Regions from separate parts of the Peribacillus sp. TH14 genome, predicted to be linked through region 1. Evidence: riboswitches for the same ligand, from Rfam matches in the RefSeq annotation. Region 1 holds a riboswitch; the other holds the start of a gene.
The links. Region 1 has a riboswitch for magnesium ahead of mgtE (magnesium transporter). Riboswitches for the same ligand answer to the same signal wherever they lie in the genome.
Positions count from the first base shown of each region.

Region 2: linked by a shared signal. The riboswitch ahead of corA (magnesium/cobalt transporter CorA) and the one ahead of mgtE (magnesium transporter) in region 1 are both predicted to bind magnesium.

Region 1 covers NZ_JAEKEK010000001.1:550,793-558,622, forward strand. Annotated here, with positions in the region: gene JFU50_RS02810 (DUF2306 domain-containing protein) at 529-1,011, opposite strand; gene mgtE (magnesium transporter) at 1,196-2,554, opposite strand; M-box (ykoK) riboswitch at 2,840-3,005, opposite strand; gene JFU50_RS02820 (sulfate/molybdate ABC transporter ATP-binding protein) at 3,143-4,207, opposite strand; gene cysW (sulfate ABC transporter permease subunit CysW) at 4,219-5,085, opposite strand; gene cysT (sulfate ABC transporter permease subunit CysT) at 5,115-5,951, opposite strand; gene JFU50_RS02835 (sulfate ABC transporter substrate-binding protein) at 6,023-7,054, opposite strand; gene nadD (nicotinate (nicotinamide) nucleotide adenylyltransferase) at 7,356-7,830, opposite strand, start outside.
Region 2 covers NZ_JAEKEK010000001.1:5,772,425-5,780,254, reverse strand. Annotated here, with positions in the region: gene JFU50_RS27720 (glycoside hydrolase) at 1-977, shown strand, start outside; partial or broken gene JFU50_RS27715 (IS4 family transposase) at 1,358-2,767, opposite strand; gene JFU50_RS27710 (hypothetical protein) at 2,842-3,030, opposite strand; gene JFU50_RS27705 (hypothetical protein) at 3,235-3,396, shown strand; gene corA (magnesium/cobalt transporter CorA) at 3,953-4,924, opposite strand; M-box (ykoK) riboswitch at 5,145-5,306, opposite strand; partial or broken gene JFU50_RS27695 (cation transporter dimerization domain-containing protein) at 6,129-6,299, opposite strand; gene JFU50_RS27690 (S-Ena type endospore appendage) at 6,457-6,933, opposite strand; gene JFU50_RS32085 (S-Ena type endospore appendage) at 6,916-7,404, shown strand.

The sequences.
Region 1 (7,830 bases):
AATAATTTCTTCTCTTATTCAAGAATATGGCCCATTTGTTGAATAAAGATCAAACAGCACTCTCCAACAAATCTTGGTAAAACTCATGTTGGAATTCTAATGTCAGGTGGAACATCCAGGGTGTTATTTGATGATGTTAAAGTTATCGGTGCTAAAAAATAGATTATGAGGTTGATAATTTTAAACTTAACAGAACCTATATTGTAAAAAGTAATAAAAATAAAAGGTGGTATATATTATACATGACTAATATGTACCATTTCCTTATTTCATAATCTGGTCCAATTCATTAGGAAGGGCGCATTTCTTTATCCAGAAATGCGCCCGTTTGTTGAAGAACAATTAGACGATGTTGTTGTTCTTTTGTCTGAATAGTTCGGATGGTAAAGTAAGGGTTCAGCCGAGATACGTATAAAATGGGTCATAATCTAGAGAGTTTATTTCCAGTTATACTTCGTTTTTTTTGTAACAGAATCTTCTTTTCAATTCTCGATTCTCTAAAGATGAATAAAGATTTTTATGCAACTATTATTGTATAAACTCTTTTGGTTTAGTCCGACTGCTATAACGCCTACTTACTATAGTAATGAGTGGTGTTCCAATGATTGTAGGTATAAACCATAATAAGAGAGAAGGGATTTCATTCACTAATGGAATCTTTGAACCATTAACGACTAAAGTAGCCGTAATAATTCCAATATAAGACCCTAACATTCCTCCTATATGCATCTTCAACCAATTTCTCCAACGTAGTTTTCTTGCTAAGTATCCCAAAAGAACTAAGCTATAAGAAAAAATTGCAATATAGAAAAGATAAGCACTTTCTGACCAGTTCACGATTGCCATTACAAGGGAGGTTATGAAAATTACAAGATACCCACCATGATACACTTCTCCAATGGTAGTATGATTGCCTTTCTTTTTCTTTGCTATTGATGCTATCGACCCTGTCAATAAACAAACACTGCCTGCAATAATGTGAATGACAAGCAGAACAGTAACAACGCCCATTCAGTTATCGCCCCTTGAGATAATTTGATTATTTCTATTACCATTTTTCTGCAAATAATTGGTTGAATATGTTAACATTCATTATTACTATTCTGCTATTTAGCGTAATATCCATTATTTCAAATTATTATAATTATTTATTTTTAAAGAATACCACGAAGAACAGAATTTAATCGTGGTTTTACTACATCAATTTTGAAATAAACATTGTTGCAATGCCAAAGTAGATAAGTAACGATAGTATATCATTCAGTGTTGTAATTAATGGACCAGAGGCCACTGCTGGATCGATGTTGAATTTATATAATATTAGAGGAATAATGGTCCCAGCTAAAGTCCCAATAATTAGGGTCATAACTAATGAACTTCCAACCACTAACCCTAGAACAGGATTTCCTTGCCAAACAAAAGCTATAATGGAAATTAATATTCCACAGGTAATGCCTATTATCAGTCCAACTTTAAGTTCTCGGATAATAAGTCTAAAAACAACTCCTTTATCCGTATCAGTAGTAATTAGACCTCTTACAACAACAGCTAATGATTGAGTACCTGTATTTCCAGTCATCCCTGCTATCATCGGCATAAAGAAGGCAAGTGCAACAACTTTAGACAATGTTTCTTCAAAACCACTAATAATAGTTCCAGACACTAATCCGATAAATAAAAGTAAAATAAGCCAGGGAAGTCGGCGATACGCAGCCACATGTGCCTTCGTGTCAAAATCAATAGCTTTACCAGATGCCGAAAGTTTTTCAATATCTTCGTTTGCTTCCTTAATGACAACGTCAATAATATCATCAACGGTTACAATTCCTAATAACTCATTATTATTATCTACAACAGGAATTGATAAAAAATCATAACGCTCAATAACATGTGCTACCTCTTCTTGGTCTTCATAAGCGAATACGGAGATAACTCTACTGTACATAATATCTTGTATTTTTTCATTCTCATCATTTATTATTAAATCTCGATATGAGACTACACCTACTAATTTTTTATCGTTATCAATTACATACAGATAGTTAATCGTTCCCGAGAACTCCGCAAATATTTTAAGTTTTTCAACTGATTCACGAACCGTATAGTGTTGAGGGATCCACACAAAACGGTTTGTCATTATTCGTCCTGCCGTTTCAGGGGGATAATTCATGATATTTTGTACGATTTTAGATTCTTCTTGTTTCATACCTGAAAGAAGTTCTTCAATTTTATCCGGAGATAGGTTCTCTAACAATGAAGCTAAATCATCATTATCCATTAGATCCATTACTTGACCTGATTTTTCAATTCCTAATTTAGTAAGAATTTTTAATTGATGTACTTTTTCAAGTTCCTGTATTAGTTCCGCGATTTGTTCTGGAGTAAGAAACAATAAGAAACGTGTATGATGTTTTTCTGGAAGCCCCTCAAAAATTCGAGCAATATCATAAGGTTGGAGTTCTTCTAATATTGCTTGAAATTCTTTCTTTTTTCCTTCTTTTAATGCTTTTATGATTTGAAGAGTTATTTGGTCTTCAGTCATGTCTTTTATCATCTTCGCCACTCCTTTTTTGAGGAGCAAAAAATATTTCCCCTTAACGATATATTAAAAGTAAGAAAAATATTTTATAATTCCCCTTCCTTAATCTTTGTATTTATTTGATATTTATTATGCTTCGAGTATAAGGTCGTGAATAGTTATCCACTATCCTCACCTCCCAGAAAAATATAAAAACACCTCCATTACAAATGGAGGTGTTCACACGGTACATTTACGTACATTTCTGAATGACAAATACACATACGTACATTGTCTGAATGACAAATACATAGCAGAAATCCTGTTCCTCCATTCGTAGAGCTTTAGCACTGTGTGGCATAGGACAACGCCAGCTACATTAAAAACCACCTTATGTCGATGGTTTCTGTTGACCCATTGGCGTCTTTCGACATTTTTGGGCAGTAGCATATCTCCTACACAGGAGCCTCACCTAACGAGGATATTTAGTTTACCAATCCACTCTAAAAGAGTTTCTTTTAGAAGTCAATGTTTTTTTATTAATAAAATTAGATATTGACGCTAGTTAATGATAATAAAAAAACCGCTAATTAGCGGTTTTTTGGTTAACTTATCGACTTCCTGTTAGATTCCAGCCATATAGTCAACAAAGACCTTCAATTCTTTGGGCCGGACAAACACTATTTCTCCTTTTTTTAATTCAAGATTATTATATTGTTCTTTAGTAAGTTCGATTTCAAGCGGTTCATTTATATCCTGACGAATCACTTCAATACGGACAATAGGTCCAATTGTATGAATATGGTCAATAACAGATGCAATCGAATCCGTTTCTAATGATTCTCTTTCTATGATAAAGTTATGAGCTCTTACATAACCAGTACTCTCTCCATCCTCACTGTCTGGAACATGTATTTCCACATTTCCTGTTGCCAATTTCCCTTGATGAACCTTGCCCTTGAAAAGATTGACACTACCGAGAAAATCGTAAACAAATGGATTCTTGGGTTGATCATATACTTCTTCCGGAGTTCCAATCTGTTCAATTTTCCCTTCATTCATGATTACAACTCGATCAGCAACATCCATCGCTTCTTCCTGATCATGTGTTACAAAGACACTCGTAACATTGAATTCATCATGAAGTCTTCTTAGCCAACGCCTAAGTTCCTTACGCACTTTAGCATCCAGTGCCCCGAATGGTTCATCAAGCAAAAGAATATTCGGCTCTACAGCAAGAGCCCTTGCCAATGCCACACGCTGACGCTGGCCGCCTGATAATTGAGAAGGATAACGGTACTTATATCCTTCCAACTTAACTAGCTGAAGCAATTCTGTAACCTTTTGTTCAATCGCTGTTTTACTAGGTCTTATTTTTCTTGGACGAACCTTTAAACCGTAGGCAACATTATCAAAAATGGTCATGTTGCGAAAAAGAGCATAATGCTGAAAAACAAAGCCCACATTCCGATCTTTCACATGCTTATTGGTGTAATTCTCTTCATTAAATAAGATATTTCCGTTCTCTGCCTGTTCAAGTCCAGCAATGATACGTAGCAATGATGTTTTTCCCGAACCAGAGGGGCCAAGTAGCGCTACAAGCTCCCCGCTTTTTATTTCCAGATTGATATTTTGGAGGGCTTGATAAGACCCATAATATTTTGTAACATTTTCGATGACGATACTCATTACTTTCCCTCCTAACTTACTTTTGATGATTTAAAGTCTGTTTTCCATTCTATGAAACTTTTAATAACCAACGTTATGATTGCAAAAATGGACATCAGTGATGCCACGGCAAAGGCCGCTGAAAATTGATATTCATTGTATAAGATTTCAATATGAAGTGGCATCGTGTTCGTCATCCCGCGTATATGGCCTGATACGACCGATACGGCCCCAAATTCTCCGATTGTCCTCGCATTACATAAAATGACTCCATATAAAAGGCCCCATTTAATATTAGGAAGCGTTACATACCAAAACGTCTTGAATCCTCCTGCTCCTAGTGTGAGCGATGCCTCTTCTTCAGACGTTCCCTGGCTTTGCATGAGCGGAATTAATTCACGTGCAATGAATGGGAAGGTAATGAAAATAGAGGCGATGACAATCCCTGGTATCGAAAAGATCACTTTAATATCATAGTTTTGCAACAATGGACCAAGGGCCCCATGTAAGCCAAATAAAAGTACAAAAATCAATCCAGCAATGACTGGTGAAACCGAAAAGGGTAGATCAATCAAAGTTATTAAAAAGTTTTTTCCTTTAAATTCATATTTTGTAATCGTCCATGCCGCCACTACCCCAAATATAGCATTAAGCGGTAACGTGATTAGGACAACGATTAATGTTAATTTAATGGCAGACATAGAATCAGGATGGGCTATGGCCGCAAAATAAGCATCAGCCCCCTTTTCAAAGGCTTTTACAAAGATTGCGATTAATGGAACAACTAAAAATAAAGTAAGAAATAGCAACACAATGGAAATAAGAATCCACTGTATAGATTTAGGCTCTTTCGTTGCGTTTCTCGTTAAAATGACTGGTTTGTTCGTCTCTGCAGCCACTGAATTGTGATTTGCCAACATGTCCCCTCCTATTTCCCGGTATATCTTTTGCTAGTCCACCATTGTAAGATATTGATGGTGAACAAAATTAGAAATGTAATAATAAGCATGACGGTGGCCACAGCAGTTGCACCCTGATAATCATACTGTTCGAGTTTTGTCATGATGATAAGCGGTGAAATCTCTGTTTTAAAAGGCATATTTCCTGCAATGAACACAACGGATCCATACTCTCCAAGCGCCCTTGCAAAAGAAAGTGCAAAACCCGTCAAAATCGCTGGTATCAATTCAGGAAAGATAATTTTAATAAACGTCTGCATTCGATTCGCCCCTAGCGAAGCAGATGCTTCTTCCATTCCTTTTTCTATATTTTCAAGCACCGGTTGGACCATGCGGACAACGAAAGGCAGACCGATAAATATCAGGGCAATGATAATCCCGATGGGAGTGAAGGCAATTTTAAAGCTGAAAAATTGGCCAATCCACCCATTCGGTGAGTACAAAGTGGTCAATGTAATCCCCGCTACAGCAGTCGGCAGGGCAAAAGGCAAATCAACTAGACCATCGATGATTCGTTTGCCAGGAAATTCATAACGAGTCAGCACCCAGGCAATTAAAACGCCAAAAACTGCGTTCACAAAGGCCGCAGTTAAAGCTGTCAGAAAGCTTAGTTTATAGGAAGCAACGACCCTCGGTTCGGTAATAGTCGCCCAAAAATCCTGAAACCCCATTGTAAATGTGTTTAAAAAAACCATGGATAATGGAATCAAAACGATGATGGATAGATACAGCAATGTAAACCCCATCGTTAGTCCAAAACCAGGTATGGTTCTTTTTTTCTTTTGTTTAACTTCCGCTATATTCATCGATTCGCCCCAGCTCTTTCTGATTGATTAGTGAAGGAGAAAATGTGAATTTACATCTTCTCCTCCAACGCTTATTGTGGTTGATAAATTTCGTCAAATGTACCACCATCATTGAAATGTGTTTCCTGGGCTTTTTTCCACCCGCCGAACTTTTCATCAACAGTCACCATATCAATATTTGCAAACTGATCCTTGTATTTAGCAAGAACCTTCTCATCCCTCGGACGATAGAAGTTCTTTGCTGCAATTTCTTGACCGGCATCTGTATAAAGGTATTCCAGATAGGCCTCAGCTACTTCCTTCGTTCCTTTTTTCTCAACCACTTTATCAACAATAGCTACTGGAGGTTCAGCTAGAATACTAATCGACGGATTCACAATTTCATATTTATCATCACCGAATTCTTCTAGTGTTAAATAAGCTTCATTCTCCCAAGCAATTAGTACGTCACCAATTTCCCTTTCCACAAATGTGGTCGTTGCACCTCGTGCTCCTGAATCCAAAACTTCAACATTTTGATAAAGCTTTTTCATAAAACCCTTCACTTTGGTTTCATCATTATTAAAACTCTTTTCTGCATAAGCCCATGCAGCCAGGTAATTCCACCTTGCTCCACCACTTGTCTTTGGATTTGGCGTAATTACGGAAACATCCTTTTTGATTAAATCATTCCAATCTTTTATACCTTTCGGATTATCTTTTTTTACTAAAAACACAATAGTTGATGTGTACGGTGTCGAGTTTTCAGGTAAACGTTTTTGCCAATCTTCCGCTAATAAGTTACTAGCTTCATAAATGGCATCAATATCATAAGCCAATGCCAGTGTCACGACATCCGCTTCCAACCCATCAATAACCGCTCTACCTTGTTTACCAGAACCGCCATGAGATTGCTGAATCGTTACATCCTGACCTGACTCTTCTTTCCAATGTTTCACAAACGCATCATTAAATTCTTGATACAGTTCACGCGTCGGATCATATGACACATTCAAAAGCTCCACAGACTTAGAGTTCCCTTCTCCTTCTGTTTTTTCTGAATTACATCCTGCTAGTACTCCAAAGGCTAAAATCAAACTTGAAAATACCATCAACTTTTTCATAAACTTCCCCCGTTTCACTTTTTCCAACAAAAAAGACATACTATTTCCTTCAATTAATATATAAGGAGATAGTATGCCTTCAGTTTTCTGATCAGCAAATATTCTGTTTTTATGTATCACTACCATAAAACAAAGTATACCAAGTTGTCAACTATGTTTTTTCTTTTTATCTTTTCCGCGACGCTTATTTAGATTAAAATAATATAGTCTGTATTAATGGAATTATATAACCAATGCAAAAGAGCTCAATCTCATTAGATTGAGCTCTTTTGCATTCTTTGTTCTCGCTTATACTAAAAACTCAAGATTTTGATTCTTTCTGATACAACTTATTGTCCACAATATACTGATAACATTGACCAGGCAGTAAATATCTCGGTTCTCCACCCATCGCGAACTCATCTCTTATATATGTCGAACTGATTTCCATGGAGAGACCTTTATCAATAAGGTGAAATGTATTGCCATCATCATAATTTCTCAGCAACGGACTTTTGGAAATGATTTTCAGCATATCTATTCCATCCCGGGCCATGACGATAAATTTATGATTGGCAATCAACTTTTCCCTGAATTTCCAGCGTAAGTGTACCGGTAATTCCTGATTATCAATATCTTCAAGAAGATCGGCACCCATAATGAAATAAACATCATCCTTCGGGTACTGTTGTTTAAAGTATTCCATCGTATACCAAGTATACTGTTTACTCGTCCCAGCCCGTTCATTAATTTCATAATCACTAACTTCGAACAGCGGGTTGTCCTCGATAGCTAGC
Region 2 (7,830 bases), 5.2 Mb from region 1:
TCCATGAACCAGGTAAAGAGAAGTGGGAAACTGCTAAGTTTAAAGATACTTCACTTTATGAGAATGCAACTGTAACCAAAAAAGATGGGAATAAGATTGAAGGATTCCAAGGTGAAGGTAGAAAGTTGAATCCGACGCTTGCAATGCCTAGTGTAAAAGAAAGAGTAACTTCAATTTTAAATACTGGTTTAGCATTTAATTCATGGTTTTTAGACACGGACGGCACTGGGGAGATCTATGATGACTATACGCCAGAACATGTGACTACTGAAGAGGAAGATATTCATGCAAGAATTAAGAGAATGGAGTATCTGCAAAAAGAATGGAATATGGTAGTTGGAACTGAGGGCGGCAATGATTTTGCTAACAAAAATGTTGCTTTTGCACATGGAATAGAAACGCCATCATTTTCTTGGATGGATAAGGATATGAGCAAAAACAAAGAAAGTGACTACTATGTAGGGAGATACTATTCGAGTACTGGTGGAGTTCCAGAATTGTTTTCAAAACAAATACCTTTAAAGAATAAGTACAAGAAGTTATTTTTGGATTCAAACTACACAATCCCATTGTATAAGTTGGTTTACAACGATTCAGTGATCACGACTTATTGGTGGGGATGGGGAACCTTAAAAATAGAAGATGAAATATCAAATAGGATGTTGTATGAAGTACTTTATAATGTACCTCCTTTATATCATATAGATAAACATGAGTGGGAAAAACATAAAGAAACAATAGTAAGACATTCTAAGGTATGGTCAAATTTTAGCAAAAAAGCAATAACTGAAGAAATGACGGGTTTTAAAATTATATCAGATGATAGGCTAGTTCAAATGACTGAATTTGGTGAAGCATTAAGTGTAGTAGCCAATTTTTCGGAAGATGAGTTTAATTTTCAGGGTGAGACAATACCAGGAAAATCATTGTTAATTATTGATGGAAATAGTAATACTATCTATACACCGAAAAAGTAAGCGTGAAATCGGCAACATTCTAATTCCTTATTTTTCATGAGACAATCTTCCAAGAGACTGAATCCTTGGTTGGCTGCTTTTACCACAACTTATCGCTAGTTTAAAAAGCATATTACCAGCTTAAATGTAAGAGGCCATTGGAAAAGTCCATGTGAATCAAAAGGCGTTGTTTACTCATTTTTTTGAGCGAACGATGCCTTTTTTAAAAAGTAAATTACTTTCTACACAGTTAAACCCATTTTGATTTATTAGGGGTCCAGTCACATACCCATCAAGCTAACAACGGAAATGACTAGATATAAAATGCCCATTGTCGCAAAACGAGCGAGTGATGGAGAAGTAGGCACGCCAAAGAAGCCTACTAAAATATGATTTTTTTGCTAGGCAGCTTGTCTAGGCTTCATCGTCTTTTCATACACAACCCCTAGATTATCAAAAACGGTCTGCTTCTTATATCGATGACATTTACGACCGTTCTTTTTGAGTAGCTGATAAAGGCGATGCAGAATCGTTACAAGTTCATTTGGGTCATCTTTCATTGCTCGAAACAGTAACGGAAAGTAATCTTTAATCATGTAAATCGCTTTGTATTCACTCAGCTCTTGCTTTTTCTTTTCAAGTAGAAGCTGTCGCATTTGAAACATCGTAGAAGAACAAAGGAGAATACCGATGAGTTGCCCATATAAATGGCATTCTAGGCGTTCTTTTTTGATATTTTTACACTAGTCGATTTCAAAGAACGACTTCCATGTTTTAAATAACATTTCAATCTGCCAACGTAACGAATATAACGGATGTACATATTCTGTTGGCACTTCTTCCGGTGATGTGTTCGTGATGTATACGTTGATTCCCATTAGCCGCTTACTTTTGTCCTTCATGACAATACTGTTCTTTTTCTCACGTACGGCTTGGTTTTTTAGTCGTGTTTCGGTTTGATCATTCGTTAATCGGTGGATGATTACATGTGTCGGTAATTTCTGAATCTGGCCAATGTAAGCTTCCGGGATTTCAATGGTCTCACCTGGTTCCAGTTCCTCCATGATCTGTACCATATCGAGCTGAGTATATTCTGTTTGCTTTTTCAACGTGCCATTTTTGAAATACTCTGGTTCCAGATTTTTCACATAAATACATGTATTTAATTTCAAACGAGATATATAATAGGCTCTCAACTCATGAATCGCTTGTAAATCTCGCAAATCAAAATAACCTAAGTCACGCAGGCATAAATCGCCTGCCTCGACACTTTCAAGGCAATCCGCATCATATGTTTTGTCGTTATTTTTTCCTGGCCCTAGCTGCACATTTAAGAATTGGCCACTAAGCAGATCGTATTCAAGTTGGATTTTCACACCAGCCGTGTTACTACTCCCTCCAGAGCCTTGATAATCAGTGGCGAAGGAATCAGGTAGCTGAAACACCGTCGCATCTAGAATCCGAATACGTTTGAAAACAGAAATGATACGTGAAGTTAGCGATTTTGTAGCACAGAGTTTCTGTGTAAGGAGTAAAGTAAAGACTTCTCGAATAAATGCGACAGCTGTTGGATTAAGCGTTGATTCAGTCCTTCTGGGCTCATGAGTACGCCCTTCGAAGCCTGTAATCGACTACATAGTTGCCGTAAGCGATGTACTAGCGACTTCTTGGCTGAGCCAAACGCAAATGGCGATGAGTTCATCTGCTTGATATTTACTGGATCGCTGCACAAAACCAACTTGTTTGGCGAGATCTTGTAGGACTATTGGAGATAGAAAGCGTTGTAATTCTTCAGAAAGCGAGAGGTCCATGAAAAAACGTCATCCTTTTCGAGTAGTTTACTGAAAGAATAACGCTTTTTTCATTTTGGGGGAAATTCGTTTCATTAGCTTGATGGGCATGTGACTGTACCCCTATATGGTAATTGCATTACAATATTTCCTACTGCACCGTTATCACCTACATAAGAATCTTTAAATTGAAATATATCCTCATTTACATTATTTGAATTACATCCGTTTAAGAAAAGTAATATCAATAGCGAAAAGAAGAAAAATTTTGTTATTTTCTTCATTTCTTATCCCCCTTAAATTCAATATTTAAATTCACCTCCTACAATGCCTTCAAAGTCGTCAATTTCCATCTTTTGAATTCCCTGACCATTGCTGATCCTAAGCCAAACAACTATACCACCTCTAGCAAAATAATTAACATATCATATTCAAGAAAGGTTAGTTAGCTAAAAGCATATGTTTTATTGAAAGGATGTGATCGAATTATGGATCGGAAGAAATGGGGCGTTGGAGGATTAGTATTCGTTGGCTGCATGTTTCTTGGTGGAGGAGTGGGAGATTTGTTAGGAAGTTCCCACAACGGATGGCTGATAGGAATGGGTGTTGGATTTCTTGGGATAGCTTTAACGAGACTGATTGGAAAATGATCTTCTGCAATTTGGCCCTTTTGCTGAATAAGGTTTCTAAGGAACACATGAATGCTCTATACTAGTTAACATAAAGTCAACTATAAGAAGATAGCAAAAACGCCAAACCCATATGGTTCAATAGTTTGGCGTTTGTGTGTTTTTTATCCTTTATTCAGGATTTTATACAACCTTGATGTAGCAAGGGTTTGCTAGATGATCAATAAAAAGCCCTAGATTTACCACTAGAGCTTTTTCTATTTCATCTTTATTTATCTAATTATGAAAGCTGTAGGTTCGTAAAAGTAGACAATTCTGAACGGTGCTATTTCTTTACAAAACAGCCAGCTTTAGTGTTCGTTTTAGTAATAAAACAGTTTGCGAACGTTCGCAAATTAACATTAACTTTTACGAACTATGAATAAATAAAATTAGGTGTTGATTTCCATGAGTTTGCAGGAACATTTTCATCTAAATAAAAGGTACCCAACCTCTTTTGAAATGGGTACCCATTTTATCCGAAGGTACTCAAAAGATTACACCTTTTGGAGACCTCTTTAATTTGAATATTTTATAATTATAACAGGCGATTTTTTTTAAAGTATTTCCACATGCCCCAGGTTAAAATGACTAAGATCCCTAAAATGATAATCGTTGAGAATGGAGAATCTTGATAGGGTAAAGGAACATTCATTCCAAAAAAACCGGTTACGAAAGTTAATGGTAACATTACGGTTGAAATGATGGTCAAAACGTTTAACTTTTCAGAGGATTTTGCGTTAATAATGGAATAATACGTCTCCAAAGCACTGTTTACAAGATCTCTGTACGTTTCAGTAGAGTCCACTATCCTCTCGAGATGGTCAATTAAATCCACATAAAACGGCGCATTTTCTTCCCGTATTTCAAACTTCCACTTTCCGTCCACAGTCATGAAGATCCTACGCTGAGGAAGGATGACGCGTCGAATTAAAATGATTGTTCTTTTTAGTGCAAGGAATTCTTCTGTCACTCCCCTTATTTCTTCATCGTAAATCTCATCTTCTAGTTCATCAATACGGATGTTAATGCGGTCAAGAATCGGAAAGTATTCATCCGTTATGCCGTCTACAAGAGCATACAAAAGAAAATCTGCACTCTTATCCATGTATTTTGTGTTCTTAGAACAAATCACATCCATCTGGCCAAGCCATTTCAATTTTTCTTTATGGATTGTCACTACGTAATTGGGGCCGACAAATACGTTTAACTCTAGGGTCGTAATTTCCTTATCTTCTTCCTCGTTATACCGAAGGGCATGTAAAACGAAGAACTGGTAATCTTCGTAGTTGTCAATCTTAGCCCGAGGACTGTCATGCAGGCAATCCTCAATTGCTAAAGGGTGAAAATCAAAAATCTTTGCCACTTTATATAATTCAGGGGTTTTTACATCGTAAATATCGATCCACAACAAATTATTAGGATGTTTTAAATGCTCTTGCACGTTAGATAGGTTAAACTCAGTGGTCATCTCTTGGTTCTCATGATCGTATAAATACATTTTAATCATATTACATTACACCTCGCGTTATAGATCAAGGCATTAAAGGTTATGAGTCTTCTTAGTTGTTACAAGAGGACATGAACACCTTCGTTGCCTCTTTCTTGTTGTCGACTTGCGTTTTTCCAACGAATTGGGGTCGTCAGTGCCCATGCATTCCTCACCTCCAAAATATAAAGGCTCCTTTCACACAGAAAGGAGCCCATAAAAAACAAAAAAAAATGCTTAAATGTTCTCCCCTTGTTGAGTTTTAGCATTGTATAGCATAGGTTTTACCAGCTACATTAAGAAAAACCATAATCCGATTTTTCCTGTTGACCCATCTGCGCCTTTCGACATTTTTGGGATGCAACGTATCTCTATACAGGAGCCTCACCTAACAGAAGACTATTCAACTAAAGTTAACCCTAAGGTTAGAAAATAACCATTAAAAGATGAGTTCACTCCATTTATAGAGGTAATTGTTTGGGTAAGACAAGATTGCTCAATGGATTTGTTTTTCGATGTTTCGCAGATGATAAGGAGTTTCAAGCGTTATTTAGTGATAAAGAATACTATTAAGATGAGTTCCCCGGTAACATGATGGCTGCTAAAAAGGTTGGTCCTGTGTCTTCAGTAGCTCCAGTCGCTTGAGGGGATAAATGATAATAATACTTTTTTATTTAAATCATGTTTGCGTTAGAAGAGGTTATATCACCAGTTTATGTAAAAGGATGAAAAGAGTTTGGACAAGTACCTAAATAGAAAAATGCATTGGAATCGAGGGTTCCAATGGATTTACTTCTGATAAGGTGGTTTATGTAAACTAGCTTGCTTGTTTGAATGACTTATTAAAAACAGCGAGACTTTGTTAAATAAAAGATTGGAGGAAGATTAGCTATCGCACCTCCAACCTTATTGATAATCACTTTGGAACTAATTGTTTATTAAGATTTAAACAGAGTATTTGCAGATATTTTTTGAAGGACGGGTTATGGTACTAATTCAGTGCCGTTTAAAAAAGAGGTTTATTTTTTTCTTTAAGGGGTAGCGTCAGGAAAATGCGGTTTTACAACGTTAAGGAAATTACAATATTAAAAAGGCTAATTTCTCACATTAAATTGAGAAAATAGCCTTTTTTCATTACTCCATTGAAGCGATCTATTATGAAAGAACAATCCTAGCACACGGGAGTTGCAAATAGAAGAAAGATAACATATTAATTGCTAACTTATTAATTTGGCTCTACATGGACATGAACACGATACACTCCGTAATCTTTAACTATTATTTCCTCCACATGGGGTGAAATATCATGAGCTTCTTTGATATCTAACGTAGAATTAACAAGAATGACAACATCTAGCACTTCATTATTTCCGTAGTTTCGCTCTTTAATTTTTTTATGCAACTAACGGGGCAGGTTAGCTGAAGAAGCCGACCAATAAAGGTCGGCTTTTTTCATACTATTTTGCAGCAGCCTTCGTAACCGCCGCCGTATCCTGAATAATCATAAAGCAGAAATTCAAAGGCTCAATGGTGAATTGGATTATTCGTCTTAACTAAGCGCATTTTACGCAATAGTGCAAATCTAATACTAAACTTCCTGTTGCGTTGGCTTCAGGTGTTGCTCCTGTAAGACTTTCGATAGTAATGGTTTTCAAATCTTCAACGAAGATCGTTTCCGAGCGACCAGGTGTAACAACGATGGTTGATGTCGTGACTCCCGTTGTATAGTCAACATTAAAGACGGAAGAAGTACTGGTATTAACTACGGTAAATGAACCATTTATTACTAACCCCGTTGGATTAGTAAAGTAGGTAAGAGGAGTAACGCTCGGAGTAGGTTGGAAAATGGGATTACATTGTTGAATGTTGACAATTTGCTTGGACACATTATTACAAAAATTAAACACGGCAGAACTTGATGAATTTCCACACATAATATCACCACCTCTTTTCATCGTATGTAAAGCCTGTACATTTTTAACTGGTACAAGGCCTATTTTCCCGAAAAATGGATGTTTGTTGTGGTGCATTCGGCTGAATTCCTCATACAAAGTTATATGGGGGGAGCTGGCTTTATGGGAAAGAAGTGCAAACGAAAAAAAAACAAAGATTGCGAATGTATCTGTCACTCCAAAAAGAAAAAACGGAGTAGAAAATGTCCCCGGAAAAAGCTTATTTGCATACACAGATGTGTTCCCATTAACCAAAAATGTGATGACGTTACGACTCAAACGTATTTTTGTGCCTCGTCGGATTCCAATATAAAAAATCCTTCGGGAACCATCACAATAATAAACACTAGTAATTCATGTGCAATGCAAGTTACCATAACAAAATTGTCCAATGATCATGAGGATATTGATGTTGCTCCGAATTCATCGTTTACTGCAATTGTCGCTAATCTAAAATCCGTAAAAATCTTATGTAAAAGTCAATCCAATAATGATATATATTGTACTGGTTCTATGGAGTTGGATATCCATTACACTTTAATGTTCTAATTTTCTACAGCCGGCTGCAAACTACTGATTGGAAAGAGAATTTTACCAACTTTGACTAAAGTGTTTTTTTAGAAAAATAGTTCAAGAACTCGTTTGTATCTTAAATTTCAAGCTTTAAGTCTTAGTGAAAGACACTAAATATGTTTTCTAGGCATTATTCGTTTCTTCTTCGGTAATGCCGATATACCGCAAGGTAACAGAAGGATGGGAATGATGCAGGATCCATTGCAACATGGCAATATCCTTCGTGGCTCGGCATGGGACTTTGAGGATTTGGTTTCCTCGGCATGCGTATGGGTATTGAGAAAGTCAGTTAACATTAAATCCTAATAATCTACACCTACTTTCCTTGTCCACATTTCAATGTATTCAAGGAAAAGAATGTCGTATAGGTACGCGTAATGGATAAGCTAAATATACTTGTGT